Linked DNA regions of Spartinivicinus poritis. The main gene of each other region encodes a partner of the protein of the gene in region 3 in a complex. Links are inferred from orthologs where the notes say so. Each region holds a gene or a part of one and is shown on either strand. Other genes may lie near its edges. The genes, in order: pnp, eno and rne.

Region 1 (5,182 bases), on a different replicon or contig from region 3:
AGACTTAGCCTATGCAAAAGTTTATGTCACCTTCTTAGCAATAGATGACCAGCAACCGGTCGATGAAAAGTTAGCGGTATTAAATCATGCGGCAGGCTTCTTGCGTTCAATGCTCGCGAAGTCCATCAAGCTAAGAACAATACCCCAGCTAAGCTTTTATTATGATGACAGTATCAGCCGAGGTCGGTACCTATCTAGTTTAATAGATAAAGCGATGGCTGCTGATAGCCAGCATCACTCAGCTGAACCTAGTCAGCAAGATGATACCAATCAAGAAGCGGAGTAAGTAGTGGGGCGTCGTCGTCAACGGGGCAGGCCTATTAGTGGGATTATTCTAGTTGATAAACCTCAGGGCTTGACCTCCAATCAAGTATTACAGCAAGTGAAGCGTTTATTTGGTGCTGCTAAAGCAGGCCATACAGGTAGTTTAGATCCACTAGCAACAGGGGTACTACCGATTTGTTTGGGTGAAGCCACTAAATATTCGCAGTATTTATTAGATGCTGATAAGGGCTATCGAACCACTGCTACCCTGGGTGCAAAAACCACAACAGGTGATGCAGAAGGTGAAATAATTGAAGAAAAACCAGTAGCTCACATTACTGAAGCAGATATTGACAAGGTGCTGCCTCAGTTTATGGGAGAAATCCAGCAAGTGCCTTCAATGTATTCTGCCATCAAAGTTGATGGACAGCCTCTCTACAAGCTGGCACGTCAAGGGGTCGAAATAGAGCGTAAAGCGCGTACTGTCCGTATTTATTCACTGAAAAAATTACAATACCAGGCTTCTGAGTTAAAACTGGAAGTACTTTGCAGTAAGGGCACCTATATTCGCTCTTTGGTTGAAGATATTGGTGAGCAGCTAGGGTGTGGTGGCTATGTTAGTGAGCTACGCCGCTTTAGTGCTGGGCCTTATGATGAGGAGCAGCTGTATACATTTGAGCAGCTACAACAGGTGCGTGATGACGGTGGTCATCAGGCTTTAGATGAGCTCTTGTTACCCGTTGATACAGCTGTGATGCATTGGCCTGAAATACTCCTTACAGAAACAACAGGCTTTTATGTGCAACAGGGTCAGCCAGTAACAGTGTCTAAGGCTCCGACTAGCGGGTGGGTTCGACTTTATTTAGGTGAGCAGCGGCAGTTTATTGGAATTGGTGAAATTGATGATGAAGGCCGAGTGGCACCTAGGCGGCTGATTAAAACAAAAGTTGAAAACACTGCTGGATAAGAATTGATTCTTTGTTAGAATACGCTCGCCTGGTGTCCACGGTTGCCAGGTAAGCATGTAAGCGGCTGTAAATATGCATGGCTGCTTTTGTAAACGGATGCAACTCAAGCATCAATAAATTGACTACTGCATATTGAGGAAATTGCAATGTTGTCTGCTGAGAAAAAAGCGCAAGTTATTCAAGATTATCAAGTTAAAGAAGGTGATACTGGTTCACCAGAAGTGCAAGTTGCTTTGCTGACTGCAAACATCGAAGGTTTGCAATCTCACTTTCAAACTCACATTCATGATCACCACTCTCGTCGTGGTCTGATTCGTATGGTTAACCAACGTCGTAAGTTACTTGATTACTTAAAAAGAAAAGACGTTGAACGCTACCGTACGTTGATTAAGCGCTTAGGTCTACGCCGGTAATTCAGGCGTAGGTAAAGCTATGCGCCAATCGGCTGCCTATAAAATGAGGCTTAGTCGGTACTATACACCGCTAAAACATTGCTGTTTTAGCGGTGTTTTCGTTTTTAAAAAATAGATTTATCTGACATACCTAAAATCGCCGACGTTGGCTATAACCTCTGCATCCCCGCCAGCATGATTGAGCACCATTACAGAAAGGTCTAGCCAAATGGTATAGACAGAGCTAATAACAACTATTATTAAGAATTTTTAGTATTAGTAAGAATTTTTAGATATTTATAGAAGGATAATCCTGTGAATCCAATAAAGAAAATATTTCAATTTGGTGATCAAACCGTCACCATGGAAACTGGCCGAGTAGCAAGGCAGGCTAGTGGGGCAGTCATGGTCACTATTGGTGAGTTAGCTGTACTTACTACTGTAGTCGCTGCAAAAACAGCAAATGAAGGTCAAGATTTTTTCCCACTGTCTGTTCACTATCAAGAAAAAATGTATGCTGCTGGTAGAATTCCTGGTGGCTTTCATAAGCGTGAAGGACGGCCAAGCGAAAAAGAAACCTTAACGTCTCGCCTAATTGACCGCCCCATTCGCCCGTTATTTCCAAAAGGTTTTATGAATGAAGTACAAGTGATTTGTACTGTCGTCTCTACCGATAAAAAACAAGATCCTGATATTGCCGCAATGATTGGTACTTCTGCTGCGCTAGCACTATCTGGTGTCCCATTCAGTGGCCCTATTGGTGCTGCTCGGGTAGGTTTTCTTGAAGAGCGTGGTTATATTTTAAACCCGAGTTATAAAGATCTTGAGCAATCTGAGCTAGACATGGTGGTTGCGGGTACTTCAGAAGCCGTATTGATGGTTGAGTCTGAAGCGCAAGAGCTAACTGAAGATGAAATGCTTGGAGCTGTACTCTATGCTCACCAAGAATACCAGACTGTTATTCAAGCCATTAAAGAGTTTGCTGAGGAAGCACAGGTAACACCATGGGAGTGGCAACCTGCTGAAGAAAATACTTCTTTAATTGAAGCAGTAAAAGCTGACTTTGGGCAGATGATAATAGACGCTTATAAAGTCACTGAAAAAATGCAGCGCTATGATCGTTTGTCAGGCTTGCGTGATCAAGCAGTAGAAAAATATGTTAATGATGAAGCGGGTGTAACTGCAAACAATGTTGTTGCTGCATTTGGTTCGTTAGAGAAAAAACTGGTCAGACAAAATGTTGTTAATGGCTTACCAAGAATTGATGGTCGTGATACTAAAACAGTACGCCCATTGAATGTTGAAGTAGGTGTATTGCCAAAAACTCATGGTTCTGCCTTATTTACTCGTGGTGAAACCCAAGCGTTGGTGGTAACAACGCTTGGTACGACTAGAGATGCGCAAATTATCGATTTTCTTGAAGGTGAGAGAAAAGATAACTTCTTATTGCACTATAATTTCCCACCTTATTCTGTAGGTGAGTGTGGTCGAATGGGTGGTACTGGGCGTCGTGAAATTGGTCATGGTCGTTTAGCGCGCCGTGGTGTTCAAGCAATGCTTCCAAAAGGTGATGAATTCCCTTATACCGTTCGTGTTGTATCTGAGATTACTGAGTCAAATGGCTCAAGCTCAATGGCTTCTGTGTGCGGTGCCAGCCTGGCATTAATGGATGCAGGTGTACCATTAAAAGCGCCAGTTGCAGGTATTGCAATGGGGTTGGTTAAAGAAGACGACAAGTTTGCAGTATTAACGGATATTCTTGGTGATGAAGATCATCTAGGTGATATGGACTTTAAAGTAGCTGGTACTTCTGAAGGGGTTACTGCGCTGCAAATGGATATTAAAATCCAAGGTATTACTGAAGAAATTATGGAAGTGGCTCTAGAGCAAGCAAGAGATGCTCGCTTACATATTCTTGAAGAAATGAATAAAGTCATCAGCAAGGGTCGAACTGAGTTATCAGAGCATGCACCAACCATGCTAACAATGAAAATTGATTCAGATAAAATCCGTGATGTTATTGGTAAGGGCGGTGCGACTATTCGTTCAATTTGTGAAGACACAGGTGCTTCAGTAGATATCGATGATAGCGGTGAAATAAAAATATTTGCTGAGAATAAAGACGCTGCGAAAAGAGCTGAAGACCGAGTGTTGGAAATTACCTCTGAAGCTGAAATAGGTCAGATTTATCAAGGAAAGGTGACTCGTGTAGTCGACTTTGGCGCATTTGTTAGCGTGTTACCAGGTAAAGAAGGCTTGGTGCATATCTCTCAAATTTCTAACCAGCGCGTAGAGAAAGTGAGTGATTACTTAAAAGAAGGCCAGGAAGTCAATGTTAAAGTAATGGATATTGATAATCGTGGTCGGATTAAGCTCACCATGAAAAATCTCGAAACAGCTTAAGTGAGGGGTCGCAAGACCCTTTTGCTTTTTTAGATTTATACTGAACATGTATTAAGCTAGCCACTCAATTATTTCTGCCTGCTTCCCCTTCAGCGTCGCCTTTACTAATTCAAATGACTACTTTAATGTTCTACATAAGTAGTATAAAAAGGTGTAGTCATTACTGGTAATATTCCTATATCAGCAATAAATTCTTCATTGAATCAATATAATCAGTGAATAAGTTGATATCAGTGTTTTTTGTAGTAGAAAAAGTCTGGGAGTTCGATTATGCCGGCAGCAACACGGCTTGGTGATATTTGTACAGGACATGGCTGCTTTCCGCCTCGCCCTTCTATCACTGGTAGTGCCAATGTTTTAATTAATGGCCGGCCAGCAATAAAAGCAGGTGATATGTATATGCCCCATGGCTGTCCTAATTGTCCTCCTCATCCTGGCTCTTTGGCTGCAGGCTCATCCTCTGTCACTATTAATGGCTCTGCTGCTGGTCGGTGGGGGATAGTATTAGCTGTGGAGGCTCTGTTGCGATGGGAAGTAGTGACGTTTTTATTGGTGGTTAACTTAATACTACTTGTAATTAGTGCTTAACAATAAAAATGAGTGCTAAATAGTCATTTTCCTGATCATGCAGAACTTATCTTTGAATTACTAACTAGTAGCCTTTTTATTACCTTCATTAAGTGGGAGTTTTTGGGAGTGGCAATCGATTAGGATTAAGCCGTCTTGATGGTCTAACCTTTGGAAAGATAGGATACACTACTAGTGATTTATTGGTTAGCGACGTATATGCGTTTACCACAAGTAAGCAAAGAAGACAGAGGATGAATCAGAAAAAGTATGCGTTTTATCAACACATAGTACCGCTGCGAGCTGTTGATCATCATCAGCTTGAGCTGGTTGAAAATAATCAATATGGTTTTGCAAAATCAGTTAATGCAGTCTATCTCGCAGATATTGAGTTTAATCAAGCTTGCAAGTTTTACCCGATAGTATTTGTTCAGCATGAAGATCAGATTCAACCCAGCGCTCTACTAGGCTTAGAGCATCAGGTTAACTTATTTGTTAATGACAAAGGCATCTGGACAGTTAAATATATTCCTGCCTATATCCGACGGTATCCGTTTATTTTGGCAGATGTACCAGAGAATAATAATG
Region 2 (7,329 bases), on a different replicon or contig from region 3:
GTGCTGGAGTCTCGTGACCTAGCGATGACAGTTGCCGAACATTTTGTCAAAGTAACAGAAAAACTAGGCATTCCCTATGTCTTTAAAGGCTCATTTGATAAAGCGAATCGTTCCTCTATGCACTCCTATCGGGGGCCAGGTTTAGAGGATGGGCTTAAAATATTACAAGAAGTAAAAGATACCTTTAAGGTGCCTGTTATTACTGATGTCCATGAGTCATATCAAGCTGCACCTACAGCAGAAGTAGCAGATGTTATTCAATTACCGGCTTTCTTATCTAGGCAAACTGACTTAGTGGTTGCTATGGCGAAAACTGATGTTGTTATAAATATCAAAAAAGCTCAGTTTTTAGCGCCTCATGAAATGAAACATATTCTCACCAAGTGTGAAGAGGCAGGTAATGACCAGCTGATGCTTTGTGAGCGTGGCACCATGTTTGGCTATAACAACCTGGTGGTAGATACTCTAGGATTTGGCTTGATGAAAGCGATGAACTACCCCGTTATTTTTGATGTGACTCATGCATTACAACGGCCCGGTGGCCGATCTGATTCGGCGGATGGGCGTCGCAGTCAGGTGAATGAGCTGGCTAAAGCAGGGATGGCAACAGGGTTGGCAGGATTATTTTTAGAAACCCATCCAGATCCCAATCAGGCAAAATGTGATGGGCCTTGTGCACTAAAACTTGATAAATTACAGCCTTTCTTAGAACAACAAAAAGCACTTGATGAGCTGGTAAAAAGCTTTCCTGAAATTGACACTGAATAATTTGCTTAGAAAAGTTTTGGAGTTAACTCACAATGATTGAAATTGTTGATATTAAAGCCCGTGAAGTGTTGGACTCAAGGGGAAATCCGACAGTTGAAGCTGATGTTATTGTAGCAGGTGGTTTTATTGGTTCAGCTTGTGCTCCCTCAGGTGCATCGACAGGTTCTAGAGAAGCATTGGAGCTACGTGATGGTGATAAAAATCGTTATTTAGGCAAAGGCGTTTTAAAAGCAGTTGCTGCAGTAAATGAGCAAATTAAATCTGCGTTAGTAGGAATGGATGTTACTGATCAGCGGGCATTAGACAATAAAATGCTGGCGCTGGATGGTACTGAAAATAAAGCCAAACTAGGTGCCAATGCAATTTTGGCAGTTTCTTTAGCGGCAGCTAAAGCGGCAGCGGCAGCAAAACAAGTACCTTTGTATCAGCATATTGCAGAAATAAATGGTACTGCTGGTCAGTACAGTATGCCTGTTCCCATGATGAATATTCTCAATGGTGGTGAACATGCAGATAATAATGTCGATATCCAGGAATTTATGGTACAACCAGTTAGTGCGCCGTCATTTCGTGAAGCATTACGGGTTGGAGCTGAAATTTTCCATGCCTTAAAATCAGTATTAAAAACAAAAGGCTTAAATACAGCAGTTGGTGATGAAGGTGGTTTTGCACCTAACCTGCCGTCTAATGAGGCAGCGCTTGAAGTGATTGCTGAAGCGGTTGAGAAAGCCGGTTATAAATTAGGTGAAGACGTTACTTTAGCACTGGACTGTGCTTCTTCAGAGTTTTATAGCGATAGCCAGTATCAGCTATCGGGTGAAGGAAAAACATTTACTAGCGAAGGTTTTGCAGATTATCTGGCAGAGCTTACTGAAAAATACCCCATTATCTCCATTGAAGATGGCATGGATGAAAGCGACTGGGATGGCTGGGCTGTGTTAACCAAGAAAATTGGTAGCAAAACCCAGCTGGTTGGTGATGATTTATTTGTGACTAATACTAAAATTCTCAAGCGCGGTATCGATGAAAAAGTAGCAAATTCAATTTTGATTAAATTCAATCAAATTGGTTCTTTGTCAGAGACTTTAGATGCCATTAATATGGCTAAGCAGGCAGGGTATACTGCAGTTATTTCCCATCGTAGTGGTGAAACTGAAGATGCTACTATTGCTGATTTAGCAGTCGCTACAGCAGCAGGGCAAATTAAAACAGGTTCATTATGTCGTTCTGATCGTGTTGCTAAATATAATCAGTTATTACGTATTGAAGAGCAGTTGGGTGATCAGGCGCCTTATAAAGGTAGAGCTGAATTTAAAGCCTAGTTTACCATTTGCGAATGACTATAAAACAAATTAGGGGGCATTGCCCCCTAATTTGTTTTAGGGCTAGTAGTATATGTAAAGCGCTTACCGTATTTTGCGTATGCACCACTAGGCGCTGATGAGTTAAAATGAAAATATAATCAGCAAATTTTGGGCTTAACACCTTATGAAATGGCTAACTGGATTATTAATTTTGTTATTGACTCTGCTGCAGTATCGATTGTGGTTTAGTGATACAGGTGTTGTACGACTATGGCAAACGCAACAGCAAATTACCTCGCAACAGCGTGAAAATCAGGGCCTTTATCAGCGTAACCGGGTCTTAGAAGCAGAGGTTGTAGAGTTGCAAAACGGTTTAGATACCATTGAAGAGTTAGCGCGAAGTCAGCTAGGCATGATTAAACAAGGTGAACAATTTTTTTTACTTGCGGATTAGAGAGAGCCAGAAAACAGTAGTTTTATGACAGCCAATCAAAACCCTTGCTGGGCCATTGTTCCTGCCGCTGGTATTGGCAGCAGGATGCAACAGAAAAAACCAAAACAATACCTTGATTTGAATGGGCGACCTATACTGAGCCATACCTTAACTCAATTGCTGCAATTTCCTTTTCAGAAAATTATCGTGGCGGTCGCCACTGATGATCCATGGTTTGATCAGTTACCCATTACTCAGGACTCTCGAGTTATAAAAGTAGAGGGGGGGGCAGAGCGTTATCAATCCGTCGCAAATGGCCTGAGCTGGTTAGCTGGCTTTGCAGCGGAGAGTGACTGGGTGATGGTTCATGATGCCGCGAGGCCCTGCATTCGATTAGCAGAAATTAACAAGCTCTATCAGCAGTTGGCTGAACATCCTGTCGGTGGTTTGCTGGGGGTGCCTGTTAAAGATACTTTAAAAGCTGTTGGTGATCAGGGGGAAGTGGAGCAAACGGTTCCGCGAGAAAACCTCTGGCAAGCACAAACGCCGCAAATGTTTCGGTTTGGATTATTGAGACAAGCATTAGCAGAGGCACTGATGAAAAACAGTGTGGTAACTGATGAGGCTTCTGCTATCGAGCAGCTGGGCTATTCACCATTAATGGTAGAGGGGCGTGATGATAATTTAAAAGTGACGCGACCTGTAGACTTACCATTAGCCGCTTTTTGTCTAGAGAATCAGACAGGCGATGGGTAAAAGTTCAAGGCAATTTTGAGTAGGTTAATTTAGAGCAGTCAATAGAGAGAGCAGCATGAGAATTGGTCATGGCTTTGATGTACATAAATTTGGTCCCGGTGATGCTATTACCATTGGAGGAGTAAAAATTCCTTATAGCCAGGGGCTGGTGGCACATTCGGATGGTGATGTATTAATTCATGCGCTGTGTGATGCTTTATTAGGTGCAGTTGCTTTAGGGGATATCGGGCAGCACTTTCCTGATACCGACCCACAATTTGAAAATGCTGATAGCCGACAGTTGCTAAGCCATGTTTATCAGCTAGTGAGCCAGCAAGGTTGGCAACTCGTGAATGCTGATATGACAATTATTGCTCAGGCACCCAAAATGTCACCTTTTATTTCTCAAATGAAAGGCTGCTTACAGCAGTTGTTGTCTGTTAGTGACACTCAGCTCAATATTAAGGCAACTACTACTGAAAAATTAGGCTATACCGGTCGTAAAGAAGGAATTGCTGCCCATGCAGTGGTGTTACTGGAGGCAAGCCAGTGAGTTGGTTAGATTTTACTGAATTAGCAAAAGCCCATGGCGATGCCCTAACTAAAGCCGTTTTTAAAGCTTATTGTGAAGACTTTGTGGTTGAAGAAGTGTTAGGCATTACCCCAACGGAAGAAGGGGAGCATGAGCTGCTTTGGGTGGAAAAAACTGGGCAAAATACGGCTTGGGTAGCCAAACAGCTGGCAGCTTATGCGGGGATATCTCAGCGACAAGTGAGTTATTGTGGCCTTAAAGATCGTCAAGCAGTGACCCGCCAATGGTATAGCTTGCATTTACCTGGTAAGCAAGGACCAGACTGGCAACAGTTGAATCTTGATGGGATTAATATAAAGCAAGTTGTTCGTCATCAACGAAAGCTAGCCAGGGGCTGTCATGCTGGTAACCGCTTTGTGATTCGTTTAAGAGAATGTCAGGTTGATGAAAATCAACTGGTTGAACGGATGAGCCGTATTCAAACACAAGGGGTACCTAATTACTTTGGTACTCAGCGGTTTGGTCATGACAATAATAATTTAACCAGAGCTAATCAATGGTTTGCTGGCGAATGGCGACCGAAAAGAAATCAACAAGATATTTATTGGTCTGCAGCCAGGGCTTATGTTTTTAATAAGGTATTGAACTTTCGTGTCGAAAATAATTTATGGGCTGAATTAATAGCCGGTGATGTGCTGCAGTTTAACGATAGTAATACGCTTATTTTGCCAGATAAAATTGATGACGCTGCAAAGAAAAAATGGCAGCAAGCTGAACTCATTACCACTGGCCCTTTGTGGGGAAAAGGCCGCTTGTTAAGCGAGATGCAAACGGCAGAAATTGAAACAAAGCTGGCTGCGGAAGAACAACTGTTAACTGAAGGAATAGTATCTGGAGGTGTAGCCATGGCCAGACGGTCATTGGTGGTTTATCCTCAACAGCTTGCTTGGCAGCAAGAACAAGATAGTATTGAAGTTTCGTTTTATTTACCGAAAGGGGCTTATGCTACAGCTGTCGTTCGTGAGCTGGTTGACTGGTAAACAGGTAATATTGGTAAAAAATGAAATTATTACTTTCAAATGATGATGGCGTGTTTGCTCCAGGGCTGGCTGCATCCTATGATGCTCTCAGTAGTCACTTTGACTGCCAGGTTGTAGCACCTGATCGGGATCGTAGCGGTGCCAGTAGCTCTTTGACGTTAGACCAGTTATTACGTCCAGAAACACACGCTAATGGTTTTATTAGTATTAATGGTACTCCTACCGACTGTGTCCACTTGGCAGTGAATGGAATGCTTGACCCTGTGCCAGAAATGGTCATTTCTGGCATCAATTTAGGAGCCAACTTAGGCGATGATGTGCTTTATTCAGGTACGGTGGCAGCTGCTTTTGAAGGGCGGTTTCTGAGTCATCCGGCACTTGCTGTTTCCCTTTGTTCTCGCTCCTCAGCTCACTTGCTGACAGCTGCTCATGTTATTCGGCAGCTGGTAGAAGGCATAGGCGAATTACAATTACCTAAACGCAGTGTTCTTAATGTCAATATTCCTGACTTACCATTGGCTAGCCTTAAAGGTGCTCTATTAACTCGATTGGGGCATCGAACCAGACCTGCTAAACCTGCAAAGCTAACTGACCCAAGAGGTAAAGAAGGCTATTTTATTGCGACTGTTGGTGCGGGGGAAGATGCTGGAGAGGGGACTGACTTTTTTGCCATTGAGCAAGGTTATGTATCTATTACACCGCTACAAGTCGATAAAACCCATTATCAGGCATTTGCCCATGTTGAACCCTGGTTGGAGGCTCTGTTATGAATGAGTTGATGCTTAATGGAATAGGCATGACCTCAAAGCGGACCCGTGAACGCTTGGTTAGCCGCTTACAAAAAGAGGGAATAACCTCTAGCAAGGTGTTGGATACTATTCAGCAAACCCCCCGCCATATTTTTGTAGATGAGGCCCTTTCCCATCGAGCCTATGAGGATACCGCCCTTCCGATTGGTTTTAGTCAAACTTTATCGCAGCCTTATATTGTGGCGCGGATGACCGAGCTATTGATTGCTGGTGGACCGTTGCAGCGAGTGTTAGAGGTGGGTACAGGTTCAGGCTATCAAACTGCCGTGCTAGCTCAACTGGCTGATGAGGTTTTTAGTGTTGAGCGGATTAGAGCATTGCAAAAAAAAGCGGCTAAACGACTGAATTTATTAGGGCTTCACAATATTTGCTTAAAAGTGGCTGATGGTCATATGGGATGGGAGCAACAAGCACCATTTGATGGCATTATGGTGACTGCTGCGCCAGCTCAATTACCCCAATTATTGATTGATCAGTTAGCTGTGGGGGGGCGAATGATTGTTCCAGTCGGTAATGATGAGGAACAAATATTGTATCTCGTTACCAAAACAGCAGCTGGTGAACAAATACGAGAAATTGAAAAGGTGCGTTTTGTGCCTTTATTAGCGGGCTTGGACTAGCTGAGTTGTTGGGTTGGTTAGAGTGAACGGTAAACTGAATTAACACTACAGATTGGGTCTATGTGACAACCAGCTAAATTGAAAGATTGAGATGAGCTGCCTTAATAGAGTTAAGCTAACAAAGCAGCTCCAGTAGAAATATTTATTCAAATTGAAGAGATAACAGATAGGTGGTCTTTCCACTTTGAATTTGTCAAAACAAGGTTTATTGCATGAATCAAAAACTGGAGTTTGCTGCGCTATTTGCTAAAGGGGCTGCGATGGGAGCAGCTGATGTGGTGCCTGGTGTTTCGGGCGGAACCATTGCATTTATTGTAGGTATTTATGACCGTTTACTTCAGTCTGTTAGCCACATTAATTATCGTGCCATTCGCTTCTTGTTTACCAAGGGCTTTAAGGCTGCTTGGGAATATATAGACGGCAACTTTCTCTTTACTCTGCTATTCGGTATTGTCTTCAGCATCTTAACCTTAGCTAGAGTTATTAGTTATTTATTAGCAACCTACCCTATTTTGTTATGGTCATTTTTCTTTGGTTTGATCGTTATTTCCTCCTTTTATGTTGGCAAGGAAGTTAGTCGTTGGGGAATCGGTTGCATTATTAGTGGTGTAGTAGGTGGAGTTTTAGCGATTGCTGTCTCGACGGCTACACCTGCGGAAATTACTGCCAGTTATCCCATGTTTTTTTTGGGAGGCATGGTTGCTATATGTGCCATGATATTACCGGGTATTTCGGGTAGTTTTATTTTATTGTTATTTGGTTTATATGGTCATGTGATGCTAGCCATTAAAGACTTTGATCTTGTGGTGTTAGCTGTTTTGGCAGCAGGCTGCTTGGCAGGCTTAATGCTTTTTTCAAATCTTTTGCATTGGTTATTAAAGCATAAAAGAGAAATAACGCTGGCTTTTTTAACGGGTTTAATGGTGGGTTCTCTCAGTAAAGTGTGGCCGTGGAAGCAAACGATTTCATTTCGATTGAATAGTCATGGAGAACAAGTACCACTTATTCAGCATAATGTTCTTCCCTGGCAATTTCAGGCATCGACTGGCCAATCAGATCAGTTATTAGTGGCAATTACTATAATGCTG
Region 3 (7,792 bases):
AGCACATCCTGCCAAAACTCCGTCTCATCGTCTTTAGGCGGTAGGAATGGATCAAGAAAGCCTTTATGCTGGCCTGCAGTATAAACACGACGGGTAACACCTACCTTATCAATAGCTTCAACAAAACCAAAGCCAGAAGCCACTACCCCAATCGAGCCAACCAAACTGGCTTTATCAGCATAGATTTCATCTGCTGCAGAAGCGATATAATAAGCACCTGACGCTCCTAGATCAGCAATAACTGCATACACTTTCTTTTCAGGATGCAATTCACGTAGCCGCTTAATCTCATCATAGACATAGCCAGACTGTACTGGGCTACCACCTGGGCTGTTAATACGCAGCACAATCGCTTTAGTGCCTTTATCTTCAAACGCAGCACGTAGCCCAGTCACTATATTGTCTGCACTGGCCTGCTCATCAGCTGCAATCACACCATTCACATTGATAACTGCCGTATATTCACTTCCCTTTGCTGCCTTACTGATATTCATATTGGCAGCCATGGCAATGACATAAACTAGAAATAAAAATAAATAAAAGAAAGTCAGCAGCTTAAAGAAAATCCCCCAACGTCGTGAGCGACGCTGCTCAACTAGGATTCCACCCACCAGATTTTCAATTAATAACCACTGCCGATCTTTTTCTGGTGGTATATTAAGGTTCTCTCCACTCATTCCAAACAAAGCTCCAATATGACTACTTAATGTCCACCAGCCAGTTTACCAGCTCTTGAAATTGATCAACACACTTTATTGGTGAATGATCCAATAAACGCTGTTTAGCGTGAACTCCATAGGTAACGGCTACTCGATCAATATTGATTGCAGCTGCCATCGCCACATCATATTCTGAGTCACCTACCATCAATACCTGATCTGCTGCTAGCTGAGTTTCATCTAGAATTTCTCTTAGCATGAGTGGATCCGGTTTAGAGCGGGTTTCATCTGCACAACGAGTCACTTCAAACAAGTCATGCCACTCTCGCTGGCTCAGCATTCGATTCAAGCCGCGACGACTTTTTCCCGTAGCAACCGCTAACCGATAGCCAGCTTGCTTCAACACTGTCAATCCTTGCTCAACACCAGAGTACAGCGGAGCTGGCTTAGCCTCCCCCATTAAATAGGACTCTCGATATTGATTTCGAAATTGCTCATGGCTATTAATATGCTCTGGATACAACTTCATAGTGGCTTCAGGCATACCAAGCCCAATCACATCTTCGTAAGCCTCTTCAGCTAATACAGGCAGTTGACTTGCTTCCGCCGCCGCCCTCAAACTATGAACAATACGACTGATTGAATTAACCAGCGTACCATCCCAGTCAAATACAATTAATGAATAGTGCTTAGCTTTTGCTCTGGCAGGTAAATCACCTTGGCACAACGATATATCCATTAAGGCTCCTAACAAATTGCAGCTATTTTGACTTCAGTTGCGTAAGCGGTTGCAAAATTGACTCAGGCAACGGTGCTTCAATATAAAATGGCGTGCCATCAGGTAAGTCGAAAGATAATTGAGCTGCATGCAGGCACAATCGGTTGAAGCCTACTGCTTTTAGTTGGCGGTTCATAGCGAAATCACCATATTTCTCGTCGCCCACAATCGGGTGACCCGCGTACTGTGTATGCACTCTAATTTGATGAGTGCGCCCTGTAATAGGCTTTGCTTGAACCAAGGTTACCTCAGAGTAATATTGCAATACTGCAAACTCTGTTAAAGCCTGCTTACCCTGTGGATCGACCTTTACTACTCGCTCTCCAGCTCTTGGCTCATTTTTCCTTAAAGGTGCTGCTATCTGCTGACGACGCTTTGGCCAGCGACCTAATACAACTGTGTGATAAATCTTATCAATATTACCCAGACGAATAATCTCATGAAGATAACGCAACATACTACGCCGTTTAGCAACCAGCAAGCAGCCAGAAGTATCTCGATCTAACCGGTGTACTAGCTCTAGTCCCTTACAATCAGGACGTAGCATTCTTAGCCCTTCAATAACACCATAGCTAATGCCACTGCCTCCATGAACAGCGAGCCCTGATGGCTTATTCAGCACCAAAAACTGGTTATCCTCATATAAAATCGACTGCTCTAACTCTTTTAACACCTTTTGATGAGGCTGTACTACAGGTGCAGCTTGGCTAACACGAATGGGTGGAACTCGTACTATATCGCCTGCCAACACACGATACTCAGGTTTGACTCGCGCTTTATTTACCCGCACTTCCCCTTTACGAATAATGCGGTAAATTTTGCTCTTAGGAACACCTTTTAGGCGAGTCGTTAACCAGTTATCCAGTCTCTGGCCTGCTTGTTCAGCATCAATAGTTAAATATTGGACGGTTTGATTAAGGTTCACGTACAACTCTTGGAGGGCTAACCAATAATAAGAGCGCTAGTTTAGCATTTTTTGTATTAATTGAAGCACTTATAAATTACTGATATATTTGGCCCCTGCTATAATTAGGTCACTGGTTAAGCGTTATGGCAATCACTCAAGATTTAAGACCATAGTAACCAGTTGCAGACGTCAATTGCATTTAGCTTATTTTTAGAGTGCAACTGGCTAAAAGCATAAATAAGTAATTGAAATTATTAAGATTAGGGCATACACACCACGTAATTTCACTTTATTAGAGGTGTGTATAATAAATATGCTACTAATCAATAGAAGCACCATATCAGATTCTGTGTAAGTGTGGAGATAAATTGTCGTTAGCATGCAGAGAGAACGACCAGCAACCTTAACAACCTATGTTGCCAAACTTGCAAAAACTCCGCACAGGTGATTAAGCCCGACATGAAAGGGTCGCTTGGTAAAAGCAGCAAAGCCAGGTCGTTACAACGTTTAATACAGTGATTACTCGTAACCCTGAAGCTAACCTGACAACCAATCATAGAAGGAAGAGTGACAAGCAGCGGTAATAGCGCCTACACAACAAAATGATAGGTGGTGCCTGATCTATTGAGTTAGTCAGCATTCAATTAATAAACAGGTACTACAAAACTCTATGAAGAGAATGTTAATCAACGCAACTCAGCAGGAAGAGCTTAGAGTTGCCCTTGTTGATGGTCAGCGGTTATATGATTTAGATATTGAGTCTGGTTCAAGAGAACAAAAAAAAGCCAATATATACAAAGGAAAAATAACCCGTATCGAGCCCAGCCTGGAAGCAGCGTTTGTTGATTTTGGCGCTGAACGCCATGGTTTCCTCCCTCTCAAAGAAATTGCCAGAGAGTACTTTGTTAACTCACCTCAAGGTCCTGGCCGCCTCAACATCAAAGATGTTGTTTCTGAAGGTCAGGAGATCATTATTCAAGTTGATAAAGAAGAGCGCGGTAACAAAGGTGCAGCGTTAACTACCTTAGTCAGCCTGGCAGGTCGTTACTTGGTACTTATGCCAAATAACCCACGTGCTGGTGGCATTTCAAGGCGGATTGAAGGCGAAGAACGCGCTGAACTAAGAGAAGCCAAAAGCAAGCTAGAAATTCCACCAGAAATGGGGGTTATCATTAGAACTGCTGGCTTAGGCCGTACTCATGAAGAACTACAGTGGGATCTGAATTACCTACTGAGAATCTGGCAATCAATCAAAGAGGCGTCAGCTCAACAACCCGCTCCCTTTTTAGTCTTCCAGGAAAGCAATGTTATCATTCGTGCTATCCGCGACTATCTGCGCCAGGATATTGGTGAAGTATTGATTGATGATGATGCCGTTCATCAAGAAGCACTCAAGTTTGTGCAGCAGGTGATCCCTCAGTATCAAAATCGAATCAAACCCTATAATGACAGCACTCCTCTATTTAATCGCTTTCAAATTGAAAGCCAGATTGAAACTGCCTTCCAGCGGGAAGTGAAGCTACCTTCAGGCGGTTCGATTGTAATAGATCCAACTGAAGCATTAGTATCTATTGATATTAACTCTGCTCGGGCAACTCGTGGTGGTGATATTGAAGAAACAGCATTACAAACCAACCTTGAAGCCGCAGAGGAAATTGCTCGCCAGCTAAGACTAAGAGATATCGGCGGCCTGGTGGTGATTGACTTTATCGATATGGGCCCTATCCGTAATCAGCGGGAAGTAGAAAACCGTATGCGGGAACTTTTACAAGTGGATCGTGCACGGGTACAAATCAGTCGAATTTCTCGCTTTGGTTTAATGGAAATGTCCCGCCAGCGACTAAGACCCTCCTTAGGAGAAACCAGCGGGGTTGTCTGCCCACGCTGTAACGGTCAGGGATCTATCCGTGATGTTGGCTCACTGTCATTATCAATCCTGCGCGTGGTTGAAGAAGAGGCGCAAAAAGAACGCACCTCCGAAATCCGCACTCAGGTACCTATCACTATTGCCGCTTTCTTACTGAATGAGAAGCGCTCATTAATTACTGATATTGAGCAGCGCTATGGAATTCGTGTGGTTGTGATTCCTAATCCAAACTTAGACACACCTCACTTTGAAGTGCAGCGCCTCAGAGAGGATCATTTACAAACTCAAACAACTGAAAGCAGCTACGAGATTGTCAGCGATCTAGAGCCAGTAGATGTTGAGCTTTCAACTGTTCGCAACACACCTAAGCCAGAAGCAGCAGTTAAAAACATTGAGCCAACTGAGCCTGCGCCAGTACCCGCTAAGCCAAGTTTATTTAAGTCTATTGTCAGCTCTTTATCTGGCATTTTTAGCCCAGAAGAAACTAAAGTAGCCCCTCCACCAGAGGCTAAGGAGCAGCGCAGCTACAGCCAATCGCGGCCACAGCAGCAGCGTCAACAGCAAAAGCCTCGTTCCGAGCGCTCTAGTGAACGCCCAGCAGGTCGTCGAAGCCGCTCTGACTATGAGAATAAGCCTAGCCGAGGCCGTGACTACGACAACAAACCTAGCCGAGAAAGTAACCAAGAACTCACTGAAGAGACAGGTTACAAAAAAGAGCGCCCCTCTCGTCGCTCAAACCCTCGCTATGAAGACAAGGCGCAGCCAACCACCAACAAAGGCCGCCAGGAAAATGCTGCGGCACAAACACAGGCTGTTGAAAGTGACACACCAAAGCGTCGCCCTAGAAACGGCTCACCCAACAAGCGTCGTAGCAATCGCCCTTCACAGCGAGGACGTGAGTACAATGACAACTCACAGGTAACTGAGACAACCTCTGAAGCTCAGCCCACACAAACTCCAGCTGAGGCACAACAGCCCACTGCACCCAAAGTAGTTGAGACTGAAGCTCACAGTCCTACACCTACTGAGTCACAACAACCTGCTGTTACAGAAAAACAGTCGTTACCAGCTACTGAAGCTAGCTCCGAGCAAAAAGCTAACGCTGAACCACAAAAGCAACCAGAGCCAACTGATGTAAAAGAAGAAAAGCCACAGCCAGCGACTGTTGCTGAGCCAACAGAGCAGCCTAGTGAAAGCCAGTCTGCCGAAGCAGCAAACACTCCCCAAAGACGCCGGAGACGTCGAGCGTTAAATGATCCAAGAGAAGCACGTCGTCAGCAGGCAAAGCAAACGACTGGCAAGAAGCAGCCTGAGCCATCTACTCAAGAGTCTGTCGCTGTTACTTTTAAACCAGAAGCAACTGGAGAAGAAGTAAAGCCCACTAAAGCAGAGCCAGAAGCCCAGGTTAACTTTACAACATCTTTGGTCACTGAGATCAAAGCACCCAGTGAAGCTGAAGCAAAGCCTGCCAAGACTGAAACTGCCGCTGACAAAAGTAAAGGACAAGATACTCAGCAGTCTACTGTCAACTCAGAGGAAGCAAGCTGATTCTATTTGACTAAACCTTCAAGCTAAAACCAAATCAGGAGGGCGTGCCCTCCTGATTTGGTTTTTTAATTGGAAAAGCTACTAAAGGAGCTGCCTAACGCTAACTCAGTACACTCTTGGCTCTACCTCCAACTCAACTCCAAATTGTTCACTTACTTTTTCAACAATCTGACTGGCAAGCGCCATCACTTCATTGCCTGTAGCCGCTCCCTTATTAACAATCACTAGCGCCTGCTTATCGTGCACTCCCACATCACCTCGATACTGGCCTTTGAAATTACACTGTTCAATCAACCAGCCAGCTGCCAGTTTTACCTGGTCATTAGCTGCTGGATAGTGGGGCACTTCTGGGTAAGACTGAAGAATTGCCTGAAGTTGTGTTTGGGAGATAACTGGGTTTTTAAAAAAACTGCCTGCGTTACCCAGTACTAAAGGATCTGGTAGTTTGCTAGCACGAACATGGCACACAGTATCACTGACTAGCTCGGGTGTTACTGGTTTATCAGCGAGTAGCTGACTCAATGGATGATAATGCAGTTTTGGCTGAAACTCAGTATTTAGCCTAAAAGCAACCTTAGCAATAATCCAGGGAGAATCTGGCTGCTTAAAAATACTCTCTCGATAGCCAAATTGACACTCATCAACAGAAAACTGCTTAACTTCTTCTGTTTCCCGGTTAAATGCCCAGAGGCATTCCATCACTTCTTTTAACTCAACTCCATAAGCCCCAATATTTTGAATAGGAGCCGCCCCTACTGTGCCAGGAATCAATGAAAGGTTTTCCAGGCCTGATAATCCTTGCTGAAGCGTCCAACACACAAACTGATGCCAGTTTTCACCAGCACCCGCTTCTACAATCACTTGACCATTTTGTTGAACTCCAACCTGTTTGCCCAGTATGGCTATTTTGACGATCAGCCCATCAAAGTGTTGAGTAAACACCACATTACTACCCCCTCCTAAAGGAAGCAGCATTAATTGGTTGGATTTCGCATATCGAACCGCTTTGGTCAGCTCACTGAGCGAACGTACTTCAACCCAGTACTCTGTCGTGGCAGGACATCCCAGCGTATGATGAGACTGCAGAGCGACCTGGCGCTTTACTGATAAAGACATTACAACTGATGTTCCTGCTTAATTTGCTGCAACAACCCTTGTGCAGCCATTTCCACTAAATCCAGCACCTGGGCAAAGCCATTTGCTCCACCATAGTAAGGGTCTGGTACTTCCATTTCGCTCTGTTGCTGAGCAAAGCTCATAAATAGCTTTAGTTTATTATGGTGATTAACTGGGGCCAGCTGTTTTAAAGCGGATAAATTACTTTTATCCATAGCCAGAATGTAATCATACGCCTCAAGATCATCAAGAGTGACTTGCTGTGCCCGGATCCAGCTAAGGTCATAGCCTCGCAGCTTAGCAGCCTGCTGAGACCGGCCATCAGGTGGCTCACCAATATGATAAGCTGAGGTACCTGATGAGGCGACTTGAATTCGGTCAGCCAACCCACCATCTACAACCATCTGCTGAAATATGCCATGAGCTGTCGGTGATCGACAGATATTGCCTAGGCATACAAACATCACACTAATCATTATTTGAATTTCCCTCTTCTACCAGCTGCCGCACCTTAGCTAGATCCTGTTCCGTATCAACACCAATAGGTGGCACCTCAACTGCCTGTGCCACAGCTATTTTGACGCCCTGCCATAGAGCCCGCAGCTGCTCCAAACACTCCAGTTGCTCAGTTGGCGCCACAGGCCAGTTAACATAACGATGTAACAGCCCCACCCGATAACCATAAATACCAATATGCCGATAAAAAGGGCCTGAGGGTAACTGGTTAGGTGGCTTTGCTAAATTGAATTGCTCCCGGCTCCAAGGCATTGGCGCACGACTAAAGTAACTGGCTTCCCCTCGGGCATTTAATACCACTTTCACAACATTCGGATTGAACAAGTCATCAACTTCAGCAATTGGCTCAATTAGCGTGGCCATTTCGCATTTGGGTTGTGAGCCAAGCAAACCAGCCACTT

What was found.
Region 1: the proteins of rne (region 3) and pnp are in contact, whole or in part, in a cryo-EM structure (PDB 9QH0), measured with the Escherichia coli proteins. The link is inferred for Spartinivicinus poritis from one-to-one orthologs.
Region 2: the proteins of rne (region 3) and eno are in contact, whole or in part, in a solved structure (PDB 2FYM), measured with the Escherichia coli proteins. The link is inferred for Spartinivicinus poritis from one-to-one orthologs.

What each region holds. Positions count from the first base shown.
Region 1 is NZ_JAPMOU010000018.1:76,128-81,309, reverse strand. The notes cover bases 1,595-4,483. They hold pnp (polyribonucleotide nucleotidyltransferase), read left to right. Parts: upstream 1,595-1,939; coding sequence 1,940-4,027; downstream 4,028-4,483. Other genes in these bases: ORQ98_RS14875 (PAAR domain-containing protein), read left to right, coding at 4,298-4,483; rpsO (30S ribosomal protein S15), read left to right, coding at 1,595-1,645. Outside these bases: 30S ribosome-binding factor RbfA, read left to right, coding at 1-286; tRNA pseudouridine(55) synthase TruB, read left to right, coding at 290-1,231; more of rpsO, read left to right, coding at 1,379-1,594; more of ORQ98_RS14875, read left to right, coding at 4,484-4,615; ORQ98_RS14870 (SapC family protein), read left to right, coding at 4,849-5,182. UniProt on the Escherichia coli protein: Involved in mRNA degradation. Catalyzes the phosphorolysis of single-stranded polyribonucleotides processively in the 3'- to 5'-direction. Also involved, along with RNase II, in tRNA processing.
Region 2 is NZ_JAPMOU010000001.1:36,853-44,181, reverse strand. What follows is about bases 1-2,945. They hold eno (phosphopyruvate hydratase), read left to right. Parts: upstream 1-800; coding sequence 801-2,090; downstream 2,091-2,945. Other genes in these bases: ispD (2-C-methyl-D-erythritol 4-phosphate cytidylyltransferase), read left to right, coding at 2,551-2,945; ftsB (cell division protein FtsB), read left to right, coding at 2,257-2,526; kdsA (3-deoxy-8-phosphooctulonate synthase), read left to right, coding at 1-768. Outside these bases: more of ispD, read left to right, coding at 2,946-3,261; ispF (2-C-methyl-D-erythritol 2,4-cyclodiphosphate synthase), read left to right, coding at 3,317-3,793; tRNA pseudouridine(13) synthase TruD, read left to right, coding at 3,790-4,812; 5'/3'-nucleotidase SurE, read left to right, coding at 4,833-5,582; ORQ98_RS00200 (protein-L-isoaspartate(D-aspartate) O-methyltransferase), read left to right, coding at 5,579-6,241; ORQ98_RS00195 (polyprenyl-phosphate transporter), read left to right, coding at 6,454-7,329. UniProt on the Escherichia coli protein: Catalyzes the reversible conversion of 2-phosphoglycerate (2-PG) into phosphoenolpyruvate (PEP). It is essential for the degradation of carbohydrates via glycolysis.
Region 3 is NZ_JAPMOU010000012.1:106,233-114,024, reverse strand. Bases 2,629-5,959 are described here. They hold rne (ribonuclease E), read left to right. Parts: upstream 2,629-3,014; coding sequence 3,015-5,759; downstream 5,760-5,959. Other genes in these bases: murB (UDP-N-acetylmuramate dehydrogenase), read right to left, coding at 5,865-5,959. Outside these bases: signal peptide peptidase SppA, read right to left, coding at 1-677; ORQ98_RS11615 (HAD-IA family hydrolase), read right to left, coding at 700-1,398; 23S rRNA pseudouridine(955/2504/2580) synthase RluC, read right to left, coding at 1,421-2,362; more of murB, read right to left, coding at 5,960-6,875; ORQ98_RS11595 (low molecular weight protein-tyrosine-phosphatase), read right to left, coding at 6,875-7,351; kdsB (3-deoxy-manno-octulosonate cytidylyltransferase), read right to left, coding at 7,344-7,792. UniProt on the Escherichia coli protein: Endoribonuclease that plays a central role in RNA processing and decay. Required for the maturation of 5S and 16S rRNAs and the majority of tRNAs. Also involved in the degradation of most mRNAs.